DNA from 3 places in the Buttiauxella ferragutiae genome. Region 3 is predicted to be linked to each of the others. Evidence: riboswitches for the same ligand, from Rfam matches in the RefSeq annotation. Region 3 holds a riboswitch; each other region holds the start of a gene.

Evidence for each region. Region 3 has a riboswitch for thiamine pyrophosphate ahead of thiM (hydroxyethylthiazole kinase). Riboswitches for the same ligand answer to the same signal wherever they lie in the genome.
Region 1: it holds a riboswitch for thiamine pyrophosphate, as region 3 does, so the genes downstream of both, thiB (thiamine ABC transporter substrate binding subunit) here and thiM (hydroxyethylthiazole kinase) in region 3, are expected to answer to the same signal.
Region 2: it holds a riboswitch for thiamine pyrophosphate, as region 3 does, so the genes downstream of both, thiC (phosphomethylpyrimidine synthase ThiC) here and thiM (hydroxyethylthiazole kinase) in region 3, are expected to answer to the same signal.

What each region holds. Positions count from the first base shown of each region.
Region 1 is NZ_CP093332.1:762,764-767,943, reverse strand. It holds gene sgrR (HTH-type transcriptional regulator SgrR) at 1-1,457, shown strand, start outside; TPP riboswitch at 1,503-1,602, shown strand; gene thiB (thiamine ABC transporter substrate binding subunit) at 1,640-2,623, shown strand; gene thiP (thiamine/thiamine pyrophosphate ABC transporter permease ThiP) at 2,599-4,236, shown strand; gene thiQ (thiamine ABC transporter ATP-binding protein ThiQ) at 4,315-5,019, shown strand; gene MNO13_RS03525 (DedA family protein) at 5,016-5,180, opposite strand, start outside.
Region 2 is NZ_CP093332.1:5,017,794-5,022,973, forward strand. It holds gene nfi (deoxyribonuclease V) at 1-566, opposite strand, end outside; gene hemE (uroporphyrinogen decarboxylase) at 576-1,640, opposite strand; gene nudC (NAD(+) diphosphatase) at 1,675-2,448, opposite strand; gene rsd (sigma D regulator) at 2,542-3,045, shown strand; TPP riboswitch at 3,097-3,207, shown strand; gene thiC (phosphomethylpyrimidine synthase ThiC) at 3,296-5,180, shown strand, end outside.
Region 3 is NZ_CP093332.1:1,705,337-1,710,516, forward strand. It holds gene MNO13_RS07745 (helix-turn-helix transcriptional regulator) at 542-1,273, opposite strand; gene MNO13_RS07750 (LuxR C-terminal-related transcriptional regulator) at 1,643-2,245, opposite strand; TPP riboswitch at 2,501-2,597, shown strand; gene thiM (hydroxyethylthiazole kinase) at 2,632-3,420, shown strand; gene thiD (bifunctional hydroxymethylpyrimidine kinase/phosphomethylpyrimidine kinase) at 3,417-4,226, shown strand; gene MNO13_RS07765 (GntR family transcriptional regulator) at 4,297-5,043, shown strand; gene MNO13_RS07770 (PfkB family carbohydrate kinase) at 5,154-5,180, opposite strand, start outside.

The DNA of each region.
Region 1 (5,180 bases), 940 kb from region 3:
CACTCCAGCAACAGCGCGCCGAAGACCTTCTTGAGCAGGACAGGATTGACCAACTGGTGCAGATAGTCGGCGATAAAGCTGCCGTGCGCCAAATGCTGATTTCTCACCTTGGGCGCAGCTTCCGGCAAGGGCGGCATATTCTGCGCGTTCTCTACTATCGCCCGCTGCTCAATCTGTTGCCCGGCTCCGCTTTGCGCCGTTCAGAAACGCATATTGCCCGGCAAATTTTCAGCGGACTGATCCGTATAAATGAGGAAAATGGGGAACTGGAAGCGGATATTGCGCACCACTGGCAACAAATATCCCCATTACACTGGCGTTTTTATCTGCGCCCCGGCATTCATTTTCACCATGGCCGTGAGCTGGATATGCTGGATGTGACGACGTCCCTACAACGCATCAGCTCTTTGCCGCTGTATTCGCATATCACGGAAATTACTTCTCCGACAGCCTGGACGCTGGATATTAAGCTCTCACAGCCCGATAACTGGCTGCCGTGGTTGCTGGGTAGCGTTAACGCGATGATCCTGCCACGCGAATGGCAAACCTTAAGCCATTTTTCCCGCCAGCCAGTCGGCACCGGTCCCTATTCGGTGGTGCGCAATAATACTAACCAGCTGAAAATTCAGGCCTATGACGATTACTTTGGTTATCGCGCATTGATTGACGAAGTGAATTTCTGGGTGCTGCCGGACATTGGCGAAGAGGTCAGCTGTGCGGTGCAATTATCGGGAATGCCCGACAGCGAGAAAGCCGTCGAAAGCCGCCTTGAAGAAGGCTGCTACTACATTTTATTTGATAACCGCTCAAGCGCCGGCAGCAATAAAGAAGTGCGCCGCTGGCTCAGTCATGTGCTGGCACCGATTCATCTGCTGTATAGCGCGGGCGAGCAAAACCAGCAGTACTGGTTCCCGGCTTACGGACTGCTGCCACGCTGGCACCACACGCATCCACAACCAGCCGTCGAAAAACCGGCCGGGCTGGAATCCGTGACGCTGACGTTTTATCGCGATCACGTCGAACATCGGGTAATCAGCAAAGTGATGGAAGAATTGCTGGCACGTGTTGGCGTAAAACTGGTGGTTCAAGAAGTCAGTTATGAAGAGTGGCATCAGGGCGATGCTGTCAGCGATATCTGGCTCAATAGCGCGAATTTCACCCTGCCGTTAGAGTTTTCGCTTTACTCGCATCTTTATGAAGTGCCGCTGATTCAAAAGTGCATTGCTATCGACTGGGAAACGGATACCCGCAACTGGCATAACGGCGAGCTTTCTCTGCCTGAGTGGTGCCAGAACCTGGTTGAAAACAATGATATTTTACCGTTAATCCACCACTGGCTACGCATCGAAGGGCAACGCAGTATGCGTGGTGTGCGTATGAACACACTGGGATGGTTTGACTTTAAATCGGCGTGGTTTGCCCCACCGGAGCCAACCCCCCTGCGGCTTGAAATATGACGGGTATAATGCTTTCGAATCATTCACAAAGTTATTACAATGCACGCGTTCTCAACGGGGTGCTAAGGCGAAAGTCTGGCTGAGATAATACCCGTCGAACCTGATCCGGATAACGCCGGCGAAGGGATTTGAGGCTCTATTCTCAAATGTCCTTTGCCACCCCTAATTCTAAGAGGTGCAAAGTGTTCAAAAAATTCCTGCCGTTGCTGGCACTGATCGCCGCCCCCGTTTTTGCCAAACCCCTGCTGACTGTTTATACCTACGACTCCTTTGCTGCCGACTGGGGGCCAGGGCCTGCGGTGAAAAAAGCCTTTGAGGCTGACTGTAATTGCCAGCTGAAATTCGTGGCGCTGGAAGATGGCGTTTCGCTGCTCAACCGCCTGCGGATGGAAGGTAAAAACAGCAAAGCTGACGTGGTTCTGGGACTGGATAACAACCTTCTGGAAGCTGCCGCGCAGACTAAATTATTTGCGCCGAGCAAAACAGACATTAGCGCGTTGAAGATCCCAGGCGGCTGGACAAACGACACTTTCGTTCCCTTCGATTACGGCTATTTCGCTTTCGTCTACGATAAAAACAAACTGAAAAACCCACCGAAAAGCCTGAAAGAACTGGTCGAAAGTGACCAACAATGGAAAGTGATTTATCAGGACCCGCGCACCAGCACACCAGGCCTGGGCCTGCTGCTGTGGATGCAGAAAGTGTATGGCGATAAAACGCCTGAAGCCTGGGCAAAGCTTGCGAAGAAAACGGTCACCGTCACCAAAGGCTGGTCCGAGGCTTATGGCCTGTTCCTGAAAGGTGAAGGCGATTTAGTGATGAGCTACACCACCTCTCCGGCTTATCACATTATTGAAGAGAAAAAAGATAACTATGCTGCGGCTAATTTTAGCGAAGGGCATTATTTACAGGTGGAAGTGGCCGGACGCCTGGCATCCAGCAAGCAGCCTGAACTGGCTGAAAAATTCATGAAATTTATCACTTCACCGGGCTTCCAGAACACTGTGGCCACCGGCAACTGGATGTATCCGGTGACCGATGTGAAATTGCCTGAAGGATTTAACGGGCTGGTCAAACCGAACAACACGCTGGAATACAGCGCCGCAGAAGTGTCTAAACAACGCGCCAACTGGATTAGCGAATGGCAACGCGCCGTCAGTCGCTAATTCCCGGCTGGCTGATTCCAGGGCTATGTGCCGCCACACTGGTGGTAGCCGTAGCCCTGGCGGCTTTTATGGCGTTGTGGTTTAACGCGCCACAAACCGATATCCGTGCGCTGGTGCAGGATAGCTATTTGTGGCACGTGCTGCGTTTCTCTTTCTGGCAGGCGTTTCTCTCAGCAAGCCTTTCCGTGTTCCCGGCTATTTTCCTCGCTCGCGCCCTGTATCGCCGCCGCTTCCCCGGGCGCGTTGCGCTGTTACGCCTGTGCGCAATGACGCTGGTTCTGCCCGTGTTGGTGGCGGTATTCGGGATTCTGACAGTGTATGGGCGCGAAGGCTGGCTGGCCGTGTTGTGCGCAAGGCTTGGCATCGAATGGAGTTTCTCGCCTTACGGCCTGAAGGGCATTCTACTGGCCCACGTCTTTTTCAACTTACCGATGGCGACACGCCTGCTGCTACAGGCACTGGAAAATATCCCCAACGAACAACGCCAGGTTGCTGCGCAACTGGGCATGCAAGGCTGGAATTTCTTCCGTTTTGTCGAGTGGCCGTGGTTGCGCCGCCAAATTCTGCCCGCTGCGGCACTGATTTTTATGCTCTGTTTCGCAAGCTTTGCCACCGTGCTATCGCTGGGTGGCGGCCCGCAGGCGACCACTATCGAGCTGGCTATCTTCCAGGCGCTGAGTTACGACTACGACCCCGCACGGGCGGCTCTGCTCGCCATGGTGCAGATGGTTTGCTGTTTGGGTCTGGTGCTGATGAGCCAGCGGCTGAGCAGAGCCATTTCAGCCGGCGTCAGCCAAATGCAAAGCTGGCGTGATCCGCAAGATAACCTGCGCCGCAAACTGTGCGACGGGCTACTCATCACCCTTGCTCTCTTGCTGTTATTACCGCCGCTGCTGGCAGTAATCATTGATGGCATCAATAGTGGCTTTAACAGCGTGTTGTCGCAACCGGTACTGTGGCAGGCATTATTTACCTCGTTAAGAATTGCGGTTGGCGCTGGGTTAATAAGCGTGGTCATCACGGTGATGTTGCTGTGGAGCTCGCGGGAATTGCGCCTGCGCAACCGCGCTTTTGCAGGCCAGGCGCTGGAGCTCAGCGGTATGTTGATTCTGGCGATGCCGGGTATCGTGCTGGCGACCGGCTTTTTCCTGCTGCTCAATAACACCGTGGGCCTGCCGCAATCCGCCGATGGCATTGTGATTTTCACCAATGCGTTGATGGCAATTCCCTACGCGCTAAAAGTGCTGGAAAACCCAATGTTAGATGTCGCAGAACGCTACAACAAGCTGTGCCAGTCGCTGAACATTACGGGCGTAAACCGTCTGCGTTACATTGAGTTGCGTGCACTCAAGCGCCCACTGGCACAAGCACTGGCGTTTGCCTGCGTGCTGTCGATTGGTGATTTCGGCGTGGTGGCGTTGTTCGGCAATGAAGATTTCCGCACGCTGCCGTTTTATCTCTATCAACAAATTGGTTCATATCGCAGCCAGGATGGTGCCGTTACCGCGCTTGTCCTGCTGATACTGTGCTTTGCTTTATTCACATTGATTGAAAAACTTCCGGGACGCTATTCCCAAAATGATTCGGGTTGCAGGAAGGCGGCAAGTGAATGAAGACTGGGAACATAGAAAACTATGTTACCTGGATGAATGAAAGCAGCCAACACACCTGCAACTTGAAGGATGAAGGGAATGCTAACGCTAACTGATGTAACCTGGCTCTATCACCATTTGCCGATGCGTTTTTCGATGAAGATTCACGCTGGAGAACGCGTTGCAGTACTGGGGCCTAGCGGCGCGGGGAAAAGTACGCTGCTCAGTTTGATTGCCGGGTTTCTGACGCCCGCCAGCGGGCAGATTATGCTGCATGGCGAAGACCATACCCGCACGGCTCCCGCGCAACGTCCGGTTTCAATGCTCTTCCAGGAGAACAACCTTTTCACGCATCTGACGGTGCGGCAAAACATTGGCCTGGGGTTGAATCCTGGCCTGAAGCTCAATGCCACACAACAGGAACGGCTGAAAACGATTGCCGGGCAAATGGCGATCGGCGAACTGCTCGACCGCCTGCCGTCGCAACTTTCTGGCGGCCAGCGGCAACGTGTCGCCCTCGCCCGTTGTCTGGTGCGCGAACAACCTATTTTACTGCTGGATGAACCGTTTTCGGCACTCGACCCGGCGCTGCGCCAGGAAATGCTCCAGTTGCTTGATGACTTATGCCGACAGCAACAACTGACGCTAATCATGGTGTCACACAGTATTGAAGATGCGGCGCGGATAGCCGAAAGAAGCCTGGTGGTGGTCGATGGCCGTATCGCCTGGGATGGCGACACAGCGACCTTATTGAGCGGAGAAGCCAGCGCATCTGCGTTATTGGGGATAAATGTTAGGAATTAATGTTGCCCGGTAAGCACTTTCCATAAAATGCTACGGTAAATCGGCATCATCGGGTGCATCTGAATCGCGACAAAACTACCAATCGCCAGCGCCGTTATGGCTGGTGCCAGCCAGTGCAAACGCGCTCGTGGTAAATATTTGGTCAAGCTATCCTGACCCGC
Region 2 (5,180 bases), 2.0 Mb from region 3:
ACCCATAACAACGCGGTATCAAGGCTGACACGATGGCCTGTTGAGACAAACAGCGGGTTGCAGCGCTTTTTACTGCGCAGCACCCAGGCAAGCGCTTCACCTTTGTCGGTCAGCAACTGGCAAGCGCCAGGTTCTTCAGAGAGCGCGTCAAACTTCCCACACAAGCGTTTCTTGGCAACGCCAATCGTCGGCACATCCACCAGTAGGCCAAAATGGGCAGCAACGCCCAAACGCCGTGGGTGCGAAATGCCGTGGCCATCGACAAACAGCAGGTCAGGTTTTTGCGATAGCATTTCCCACGCGGCAAGCAGTGCGGGATATTCGCGAAACGAAAGGAATCCGGGGATATAAGGCATGGTGGTGGCGACACGCGCCACCTGATATTCAACCAGCTCGAGGGAAGGATATTTCAACAGTACGATTGCGGCTCGTGTCACATCACCACCCTGCTCAAAACCAACGTCAGCCCCGGCGATTAACCGGGGAGGATCTTGATCAAAGCGATCCTCGCGGCAGACCTGTGAAGCGAGTTCGATCTGTTGTGCGCGCAAGCTTGCAAGATCCATCCCCGATCCTTACTGGTGATACGGCTTCGACAAACGGTGCACCGCTTCGACAAATGCACCCGCGTGTTCTGGTGGAACATCCTGGTGAATACCGTGGCCCAGGTTAAAGACATGCCCTTCGCCTTTACCGAACCCAGCCAGAATAGTCGCCACTTCTTCTTCAATGCGAGCCGGTTGCGCATACAGCATGGACGGGTCCATATTACCCTGCAACGCCACTTTATGGCCCACACGACGGCGAGCGTCGGCAATGTCGGTCGTCCAGTCTAACCCCAGCGCATCACAGCCGGTTTCAGCCATTGCTTCCAGCCACTGGCCGCCGCCTTTGGTAAACATCGTCACCGGCACACGACGACCTTCGTTTTCACGCAGCAGGCCATCAATGATCTTATGCATGTAATACAGCGAGAACTGCTGATAATCACGCCCGGTCAACACGCCGCCCCAGGTATCGAAAATCATCACCGACTGCGCACCCGCTTTGATTTGCGCATTCAGATACAGCGTGACGCTTTGCGCCAGCTTGTCGAGCAGAAGATGCAGCGCTTGCGGGTCGGCATACATCATCTTTTTGATAACGGTAAAGGCTTTGCTGCTACCACCTTCAACCATATAAGTCGCCAACGTCCACGGGCTGCCGGTAAAACCAATCAACGGTACTTCGCCTTTTAGCTCACGGCGAATGGTACGCACTGCATTCATCACATAACCCAGTTCATCTTCTGGATCAGGAATGGGCAGTTTTTCAACATCGGCGCGGCTGGTAATCGGTGCGCGAAAACGTGGGCCTTCACCCGCTTCAAAATAGAGACCAAGCCCCATCGCATCAGGCACGGTGAGGATGTCAGAGAAGAGGATCGCTGCATCAAGCTTGTAGCGACGCAGCGGTTGCAGAGTCACTTCGCAAGCCAACTCAGCGTTTTTGCACAGTGACATAAAATCGCCGGCCTGGGCACGCGTCGCTTTATATTCTGGCAAGTAACGACCCGCCTGCCTCATCATCCATACTGGCGTGGTATCTACAGGCTGGCGTTGCAGCGCCCGTAGGTAACGATCGTTCTTCAGTTCAGTCATGTTTAATTTCCTTTGGCTGTATGCCGCCAGTTTATCACTCATATTCCGCGCGACACAGGGCGACAGTATCTTCAATCAAACGGCGCGCCACCGTGCCTGGCGGAGGCAATAATGGCAATTGATCGTAGCGATACCAACCTGCATCAAGTAACTCTTTCGGGTCGATTTCAATCTCACCGCTGTGATATTCCGCCATGAATGCGGTCATCAGCGATTGCGGGAACGGCCACGGCTGCGACGTCACATAGCGTAAATTCTTCACGCGGATACTGCTTTCTTCCATGACTTCCCGTGTCACCGCTTGTTCAAGGGTTTCCCCGACTTCAACAAACCCAGCCAATACCGTGTAAATCCCGTTGCGATGGCGCGTGTGTTGGGCAAGCAGGATATGGTCATCGCGGCGAATAGCCACAATGATGCACGGTGAGATTTGCGGGTAGTAGCGTTCGCGGCAATGGCTGCACAGCATCGCCCATTCGGTTTTGCTGACGTGCATCTCATGGCCGCAATAACCGCAGAATTTGTGCGAGCGATAGAACTCCGCCAGTTGCACACCACGCCCGGCGAGCTGGAACAACCCCACATCCTGGTCAATGACCTGACGAACAGAGCCCATATCCGCACGGCGATTTTGCCGCACCAGCCATACCGGCTCATTTTCCCACTCACCGATGGGCATCCCCATCGCACCATCAAGCTGGAATTCTTGCGCTGCTCCGTGAGGTAGTTCACCTTTTGGTAACCACAATTTTTGCTCATGACTGACGATAAACCAGCCTTGATCTAACTTTTGAATTACACGTTCCATAACCTGGTGCACATCCCCGAGTTCGCTGGTATAAACAAATAGTCATAACTATTTTGGGTACGTTTGCGCTACATTTTACTCACGGAGTCAATCATGCTTAACCAGTTAGAAAATCTGACTGAGCGCGTTGGTGGTAGTAATGCGTTAATCGACCAATGGCTTCATGCCCGCAAACAATTATTGGTGGCTTACTACAATATGGTTGGGATAAAGCCTAACAAGGAATCCCATACTGCGCTCGATGAAAAGGCTCTGGATACTTTTTGCCACAACCTGGTGGATTATCTTTCATCCGGCCATTTCAATATTTATGAACGTATTATCAGTGAAATGGAAGGCAGTAACCCACATTTAGCCGCCACTCACCTCTACTCTCAGATTGAAGCCAATACCCAGCACATCATGGATTTCTACGATTCGCATCTCGAGAGCGCGATCGATGATGATAACTACATTGAGTTCCAGAAAGCGTTGTCCGGTATCGGTGAAGCGCTGGAATCACGTTTTTCGCTGGAAGATAAGCTCATTCTGTTAGCATCCAACCACGATTTAGATAACAGTGCTAATGAGAGCGGCGGGCTGGCACGCCCTGCTTGAGTTCTGCGTTGTTAACGAGTAGTTTACATAGCGACCCGTAGTAATACGGGTTTCTTCTTGTCGGAGTGCCGAGTGCGTCAAGCACCGGCTGAGACCGTTAATTCGGGATCCGCGGAACCTGATCAGGCTAATACCTGCGAAGGGAACAAGAGTAATTCTGCTTTTGGGTTCCCCCGTGTTCGGGCGGTCCACATTCATTACTCCTCCGTTGTTCTGACAAGCCACTTCCTGATAACCACTGGAATGAGCTATGTCTATTACTGAAAAAAAATCAAACCGCCGCGAACAGCGCGCTGCTGCCCAACATTTTATCAATACCCTGGAAGGCACCGCTTTCCCTAACTCTCAGCGTATTTACCTCACTGGTTCGCGTGATGATATTCGCGTGCCAATGCGTGAAATCCAACTAAGCCCAACCACCACGGGTGGCAGCAAAGAAAAGCCGCAATTCATCCCTAACGATGCCATTCCGGTGTATGACACGTCTGGCGCCTACGGCGACCCGGCTATCAACATTGATGTGCTGCGCGGGTTGTCGCCACTACGGGAAAACTGGATTGCCGAACGTAATGATTGCGAAATCCTGACCGACCGCAGCTCTGTCTACACCAAAGAGCGCCTTGCTGATGACGGTCTGGACGAATTGCGTTTTGAAACACAACTCACGCCTCAGCGCGCTAAAGCCGGGAAAACCGTCACGCAACTGCACTATGCACGCCAGGGAATCGTGACGCCGGAAATGGAGTTCATCGCGATCCGTGAAAATATGGGCCGGGAACGCATTCGGGATGAAGTGTTACGCCACCAGCATCCAGGCCAGGGCTTTGGTGCCCGGCTGCCGGAAAATATCACGCCTGAATTTGTGCGCGAAGAAGTCGCGGCTGGCCGCGCCATTATCCCAGCCAACATTAACCATCCTGAATCCGAACCGATGATTATCGGGCGTAATTTCCTCGTTAAAGTGAATGCCAATATCGGTAACTCGGCGGTCACATCGTCCATTGAAGAAGAAGTAGAAAAACTGGTGTGGTCAACGCGTTGGGGCGCAGACACGGTAATGGACCTCTCCACTGGCCGCTATATCCACGAAACCCGCGAATGGATTTTACGTAACAGCCCAGTGCCAATCGGCACCGTGCCTATCTATCAGGCGCTGGAAAAAGTAAATGGCATCGCTGAAGACCTGACCTGGGAAATGTTCCGCGACACACTGCTGGAACAAGCCGAGCAAGGTGTGGACTACTTCACGATTCACGCTGGTGTGCTGCTGCGCTACGTGCCAATGACCGCGAAACGCCTCACTGGCATTGTCTCGCGCGGCGGCTCAATAATGGCGAAATGGTGCCTGTCGCATCATCAGGAAAACTTCCTGTATGAACACTTCCGCGAAATCTGTGAAATCTGCGCGGCTTACGACGTTTCACTCTCTTTAGGCGACGGCCTGCGCCCCGGCTCTATTCAGGATGCCAACGATGAAGCTCAATTCTCTGAACTCCACACGCTGGGCGAGTTAACCAAAATCGCCTGGGAATATGACGTACAGGTGATGATTGAAGGCCCAGGACATGTGCCGATGCAGATGATCCGCCGCAACATGACCGAAGAACTGGAGCATTGCCACGAAGCACCATTCTATACCCTCGGGCCGTTAACCACAGACATCGCACCAGGTTACGACCATTTCACTTCAGGCATTGGTGCTGCGATGATCGGCTGGTTTGGTTGCGCGATGCTGTGTTATGTCACGCCAAAAGAGCATCTCGGCCTGCCAAACAAAGAAGATGTGAAACAAGGGCTGATTACTTACAAGATTGCGGCACATGCCGCAGACCTGGCAAAAGGCCACCCTGGCGCACAAATCCGCGACAACGCCATGTCAAAAGCGCGCTTCGAATTCCGTTGGGAAGACCAGTTTAATCTCGCGTTAGACCCGTTCACCGCGCGCGCTTATCACGATGAAACGTTGCCGCAGGAATCCGGCAAAGTTGCGCACTTCTGTTCGATGTGCGGGCCAAAGTTCTGCTCAATGAAAATCTCCCAGGAAGTCCGCGATTTCGCCGCCAAACAAGCCATTGAAGTTGGTATGGAAGACATGTCGCAATCTTTCCGTGCGAAAGGTGGCGAAATTTATCTGC
Region 3 (5,180 bases):
TTTTTGAGAAACTCATCGCATTGATACATAGTCACTGGCGGCTAAAGTGATGAAACGCTTTATTAGCTATTATTTTATAATGTATGCAATATGTTCCCTTCAACTTAAAACCATACCTCAATGTACTGTTTGCTAATGATTTCGAGTGTAACTGGATAATTGTTTGTCTAATCGAAAATACATATTTAGATTTTCTAATCAAGCAATTTGATTATACATCTATATAAATTCAGAGAAAGGCTGCTGTTATCTATAGCCAGTAATGGTGCGATCAAATTCTAATTATTCAGGTTGAGTATTTGTTATTTGGATAATACAGCCGCGTTAGTTAAAATATTTGGATAAAAAGTTTGTTTTTAATGTGAAGAATAGTACGATATCTCAAATGTGTATTATTTGTTATATCTGGCATGAGGTTGTCAGATGGGACATCGTTCTTTAGTCGCTTGGCGGGCGGAAAAAAGAGTGTCCAGGAATAGTTATAATTGTTAATTACTTGCTCTGATTTAACAAAATTAATACATTAAAAATAGGCAATTTCCTATGTTTCGCTCGAAAGTGCTTTCTTTAGCACTTCTGTTTGTTTCAACTCAATGGCGGGAGACATTTTATTCAGCAGATGTATCAGAGATTTATTGTTCTCAAGATCAAGGCGAGCGGCAATACGTCCAAGGGTATAAACGACGTAGTGATAGGGCTTGTTTAATTTAACGGCAATTGCTTTCAGCGATTCTCCTTGCGCCACCCCCAACAGAATATTCCACTCCCGATTAGAGAACAGTGTCGAAGAGGATAAATCCGATGAGGAAGATAGCTCCTGCAGGCTTTGTTGCTGTGTCAATCGGTTGACCAGATTGGTGATTTCCTGCCAGCGTTCCACGACAGGAAAGCGTGACGCAGCATTAATCAGCTTCACGGCGCTTACGCAGCGGCAGGCTGTTAATTGCGTTATGTTGAGTTGCGGCCAGGTTTTTTGCCATTGCCGTATCGTATTCAACATATCAAGGGGCGCTTCATTAACACCATCAAGATCGAGGAAAATGCGTGGCAGGGGAATTTGTTCAAGCCACGCCTCAACTTCCTTTAGAGAAGCGCAGACCTGCGTATGTTGAGACTTGAAAAAGTGTTGCGTCAGCGCCAGGGCAAGCCAGGAATCGGTTGTCACCAGGATAAGATCAAGTGGTTGCGCAAGGGGTTCTGCGTGATTTTTTTGTTGCAGGTATTCCAGGCGGTCAAAGACAATCAGTGTTGTACTGCTATAGAGATTGGCCATGCTGCCATTTCTGATACGACGATATCTGCGTTTGCGTGCGGCTATGTACAAATGCTTAGCCATCCACTGCGCGAACTGAGGGCGTGTTCGCTCTGATTTGGACCAGCGTCACTGTTGAAGCAGATGTCATTTCCATATTTTTCGCTGACAGTATGAGTTAATACTGAGATTGCATCGCTAAAATTAATCAGAAGCTAAATGATTTAGACTTCTGATTATATCGTTACAATGTATTCTGTCAGAAAATAAAAATATAATATATTAGGCATGCCTTAAGAGCATGTAAGTAGTTTCTTAAAGAGATAATAACATTTGTGGGTGTTAAATGATAAGGAACGCTAACTAGTCGTTGCGGCGCAAAAATATTGGCTAATGAATTAAAGAAAGAAGATGGATTTTTATAAAGTTCATCAACTCATACTGGTCCCGGATTTTCAGTTTTTTCATTATCACTTTACGATATATTCTTGCAGTATCTTCCTCTATCTGCATTAGATGGGCCGCATCCTGTAGCGAATGTCCCCGGGCGATGTAGATAAGTAACTGCCGTTCAGCACTGGTGAAATTGCATGTGGTGCAGTAGTAGCAAATCCTGGCAGACACCGCCGTGGTGTTGTTTCTGCGCCAGCCAGTCTCCGTCCAGTGGGCTATTTTACGGGTGACTTCATCAACCTCATCTTCGCGAAAGATAACTGGAAGCATATACAGGCATGGGCGGAACATGAGGCTTTGGTGTTCTTTATGTCGGCAAATAAGAATAACTCGTTGGGATTTTGTCGCATTGGGAATTTCAAAACAGTCAGCAGTAAACCAATTATCAGCCAGTGACATAAAAACAATATCGGCAGTACTATGTTCTTCGCCGGGTAAAAAATAAAAATCTTCATTTCGCTGGCGGTAAATTTTTTCAATGATAATTTTTAGACCATGAGCAAAATGACTATTATTTTCCCGTATCGCAATTGTAAGCATGGGGTTTCTCGGTGAGTAATAGAACGGATAACGATCGTAATGAAATAAATACTGAAATTAAATAACCTGAAACTTAATTGACAACTCGCTCGGGATGAGACATTGCCAGGGGATTTCCTGGTGGTTGGTAGCCAAGTGAAGAAATGGCGAGAATTAAAAAAATGAATCAACCCATTTAGCCCACAGTGATATCCCTGGTTTACAGCGCTGGCCACTCGCTTTATCCTGATGGGCGATTAATCACATATACGATTAATCAATGACTCGGGGTGCCCTTCTTTGTGAAGGCTGAGAAATACCCGTACCACCTGATCTGGATAATGCCAGCGTAGGGAAGTCAGATGCCTGTCCGGCATCCCTTCTTCACGCCGGACAGGAGCTTTATGATGCAGCCTGACCTGCTACCCGGCCACCGCGCCGTTTTGTCTTTACAGCAACTTCGCAACATTTCCCCGCTTGTTCACTGCATGACTAACGACGTCGTGCAGAGTTTTACCGCCAACGTTTTGCTGGCTATAGGTGCGGCTCCCGCCATGGTGATTGAAGCACAAGAAGCCGCTCAATTTAGCCCGGTTGCCGACGCGCTGCTGGTCAATATTGGCACGCTGACAGCCGATCGCCGTGATGCCATGCTTGCAGCCATTCATGCTGCAAATGAATCCGCCACACCCTGGGTGCTGGATCCGGTTGCCGTTGGCGGCCTGACGTTCCGTACTCAATTCGCCCATCAGGTGCTCGCGCTAAAACCTGCGGCCATTCGCGGGAATGCATCTGAAATCCTCGCACTGGCGGGGGAGCATTCTGGTGGAAGAGGCGTGGATAGCACCGATGATGCGTTTTCCGCACTACCTGCGGCGCAGGCGCTTGCTCGACTGACTGGCGCGATTGTCGCGGTGACGGGTGAGCGTGATTACATTACCGATGGTGAAAACAGCTGGAGCGTGTCGGGCGGCGGCATTTTGATGACGCGTGTGGTCGGCACCGGTTGTGCGCTTTCAGCGGTAGTTGCCGCCTGTTGCTCTTTGCCGGGCTCGCGGCTGGATAACGTCGCTGCGGCTTGCCAGTTTATGAAGTTTGCAGGTCAGCAGGCTATATCAGCCAGCCGTGGTCCCGGGAGTTTTATTCCGGCATTTCTCGACGCAATTTACGGGCTGAATGGGGAGGCGCTGGCATGAAAGGGTTAACACGTATCAATGCGCTGACCATTGCCGGAACCGACCCGAGCGGCGGCGCGGGTATTCAGGCCGACCTGAAAACTTTCTCGGCGTTGGGGGCATATGGCACCAGTGTGATTACCGCGTTAGTGGCGCAGAACACGCGTGGCGTGCAGTCGGTTTATCGTATTGAACCGGCCTTTGTTGCCGCGCAACTGGACTCCGTGCTCAGTGATGTGCGCATCGATACCATTAAAATCGGCATGTTAGCGGAAACCGATATTGTGGAAGCGGTGGCTGAACGGCTGGCGTTTTACCACGCACAAAATGTCGTGCTCGATACGGTGATGCTGGCGAAAAGTGGCGATCCTTTGCTTGCGCCCTCGGCGGTTGACAGTTTACGCCGTCGGCTTCTGCCGCAAGTGGCGCTGATTACGCCGAACCTGCCGGAAGCCGCCGCCTTGCTGGATGCCCCACACGCACGCAATGAACACGAAATGAAGCTACAGGGCGACGCATTGTTAGCTATGGGCTGTAAAGCGGTATTGATGAAAGGCGGACATCTTGACGATGCTGAAAGCCCGGATTGGCTATTTACCCGCGATGGCGCACAGCGCTTTACCGCGCCGCGCGTACAAACGCGCCATACTCATGGCACTGGCTGTACGCTTTCTGCGGCACTCGCCGCACTTTATCCACGCTATCACGACTGGCCGCAAACAATTCTGGCGGCGAAAACGTGGTTGTCTCAGGCTTTAGAGCAAGCAGATTCGCTGGAAGTGGGTAACGGAATTGGACCGGTGCATCATTTTCACCAATGGTGGTGATTGAGGTAATACCACTATAAGACCATTGAGTTATACTGGTTTCACCTTATCTTCCGGACATTTGCGCGACATGGAACAGGTTCACACTCAGCTCATTGAGCAACTTATCCAGCGGTTTTCGCAGGCTGATAACACGCCGCTGTATTTGAAATTCGCCGAAACGGTGAAGGCGGCAGTACGCAGCGGTATTTTGCCGCAGGGCAATATTTTGCCGGGCGAACGCGATCTCAGCCAGTTGACTGGCGTTTCGCGCATTACGGTGCGCAAAGCGATGCAGACGCTGGAAGACGACGGCGTGGTGACGCGATCCAGAGGTTACGGTACGCAAATTAACTCCACTTTTGAGTATTCGCTCAAAGAGGCGCGCGGGTTTTCTCAACAGGTGGTTTTGCGCGGTAAAAAGCCGAACACGCTGTGGGTCAATAAACGGGTGGTGAAATGCTCGCCGGAAGTGGCAGAACAATTAGCCGTGGCGGCAGATAGCGACGTGTTCTTGCTCAAACGTATTCGTTACGTTGATGAAGATGCGGTATCAGTGGAAGAATCGTACGTTCCTGCGGAGTTGATCGCCGACCCTGATGAAATCGGTGTTTCATTGTATGACTACTTTCGCAGCCAGAACATTATTCCTCAGCGCACCCGTAGCCGCGTCAGCGCCAGAATGCCGGACAGCGAATTCCAGTCGCACATCAAACTGGAAACGCCAGTGCCGGTTCTGGTTATCAAACAGGTTGCTTTTGACCCACAAAACCGGCCCATCGAGTACAGCATCAGCTACTGCCGCAGCGATCTATACGTTTTTGTTTGCGAGGAGTAGACCCATCATACTTCAAGCTGCATCTTTGTTGGCTGCGTTCTCTCACCCGAATCACTTAGTTTACTAAGCTCATCGGGACTCGCTCTCTTGCCGCCGCGATGCCGCTCGAATTATTTTGGGTATCGGTATAGTTGTTC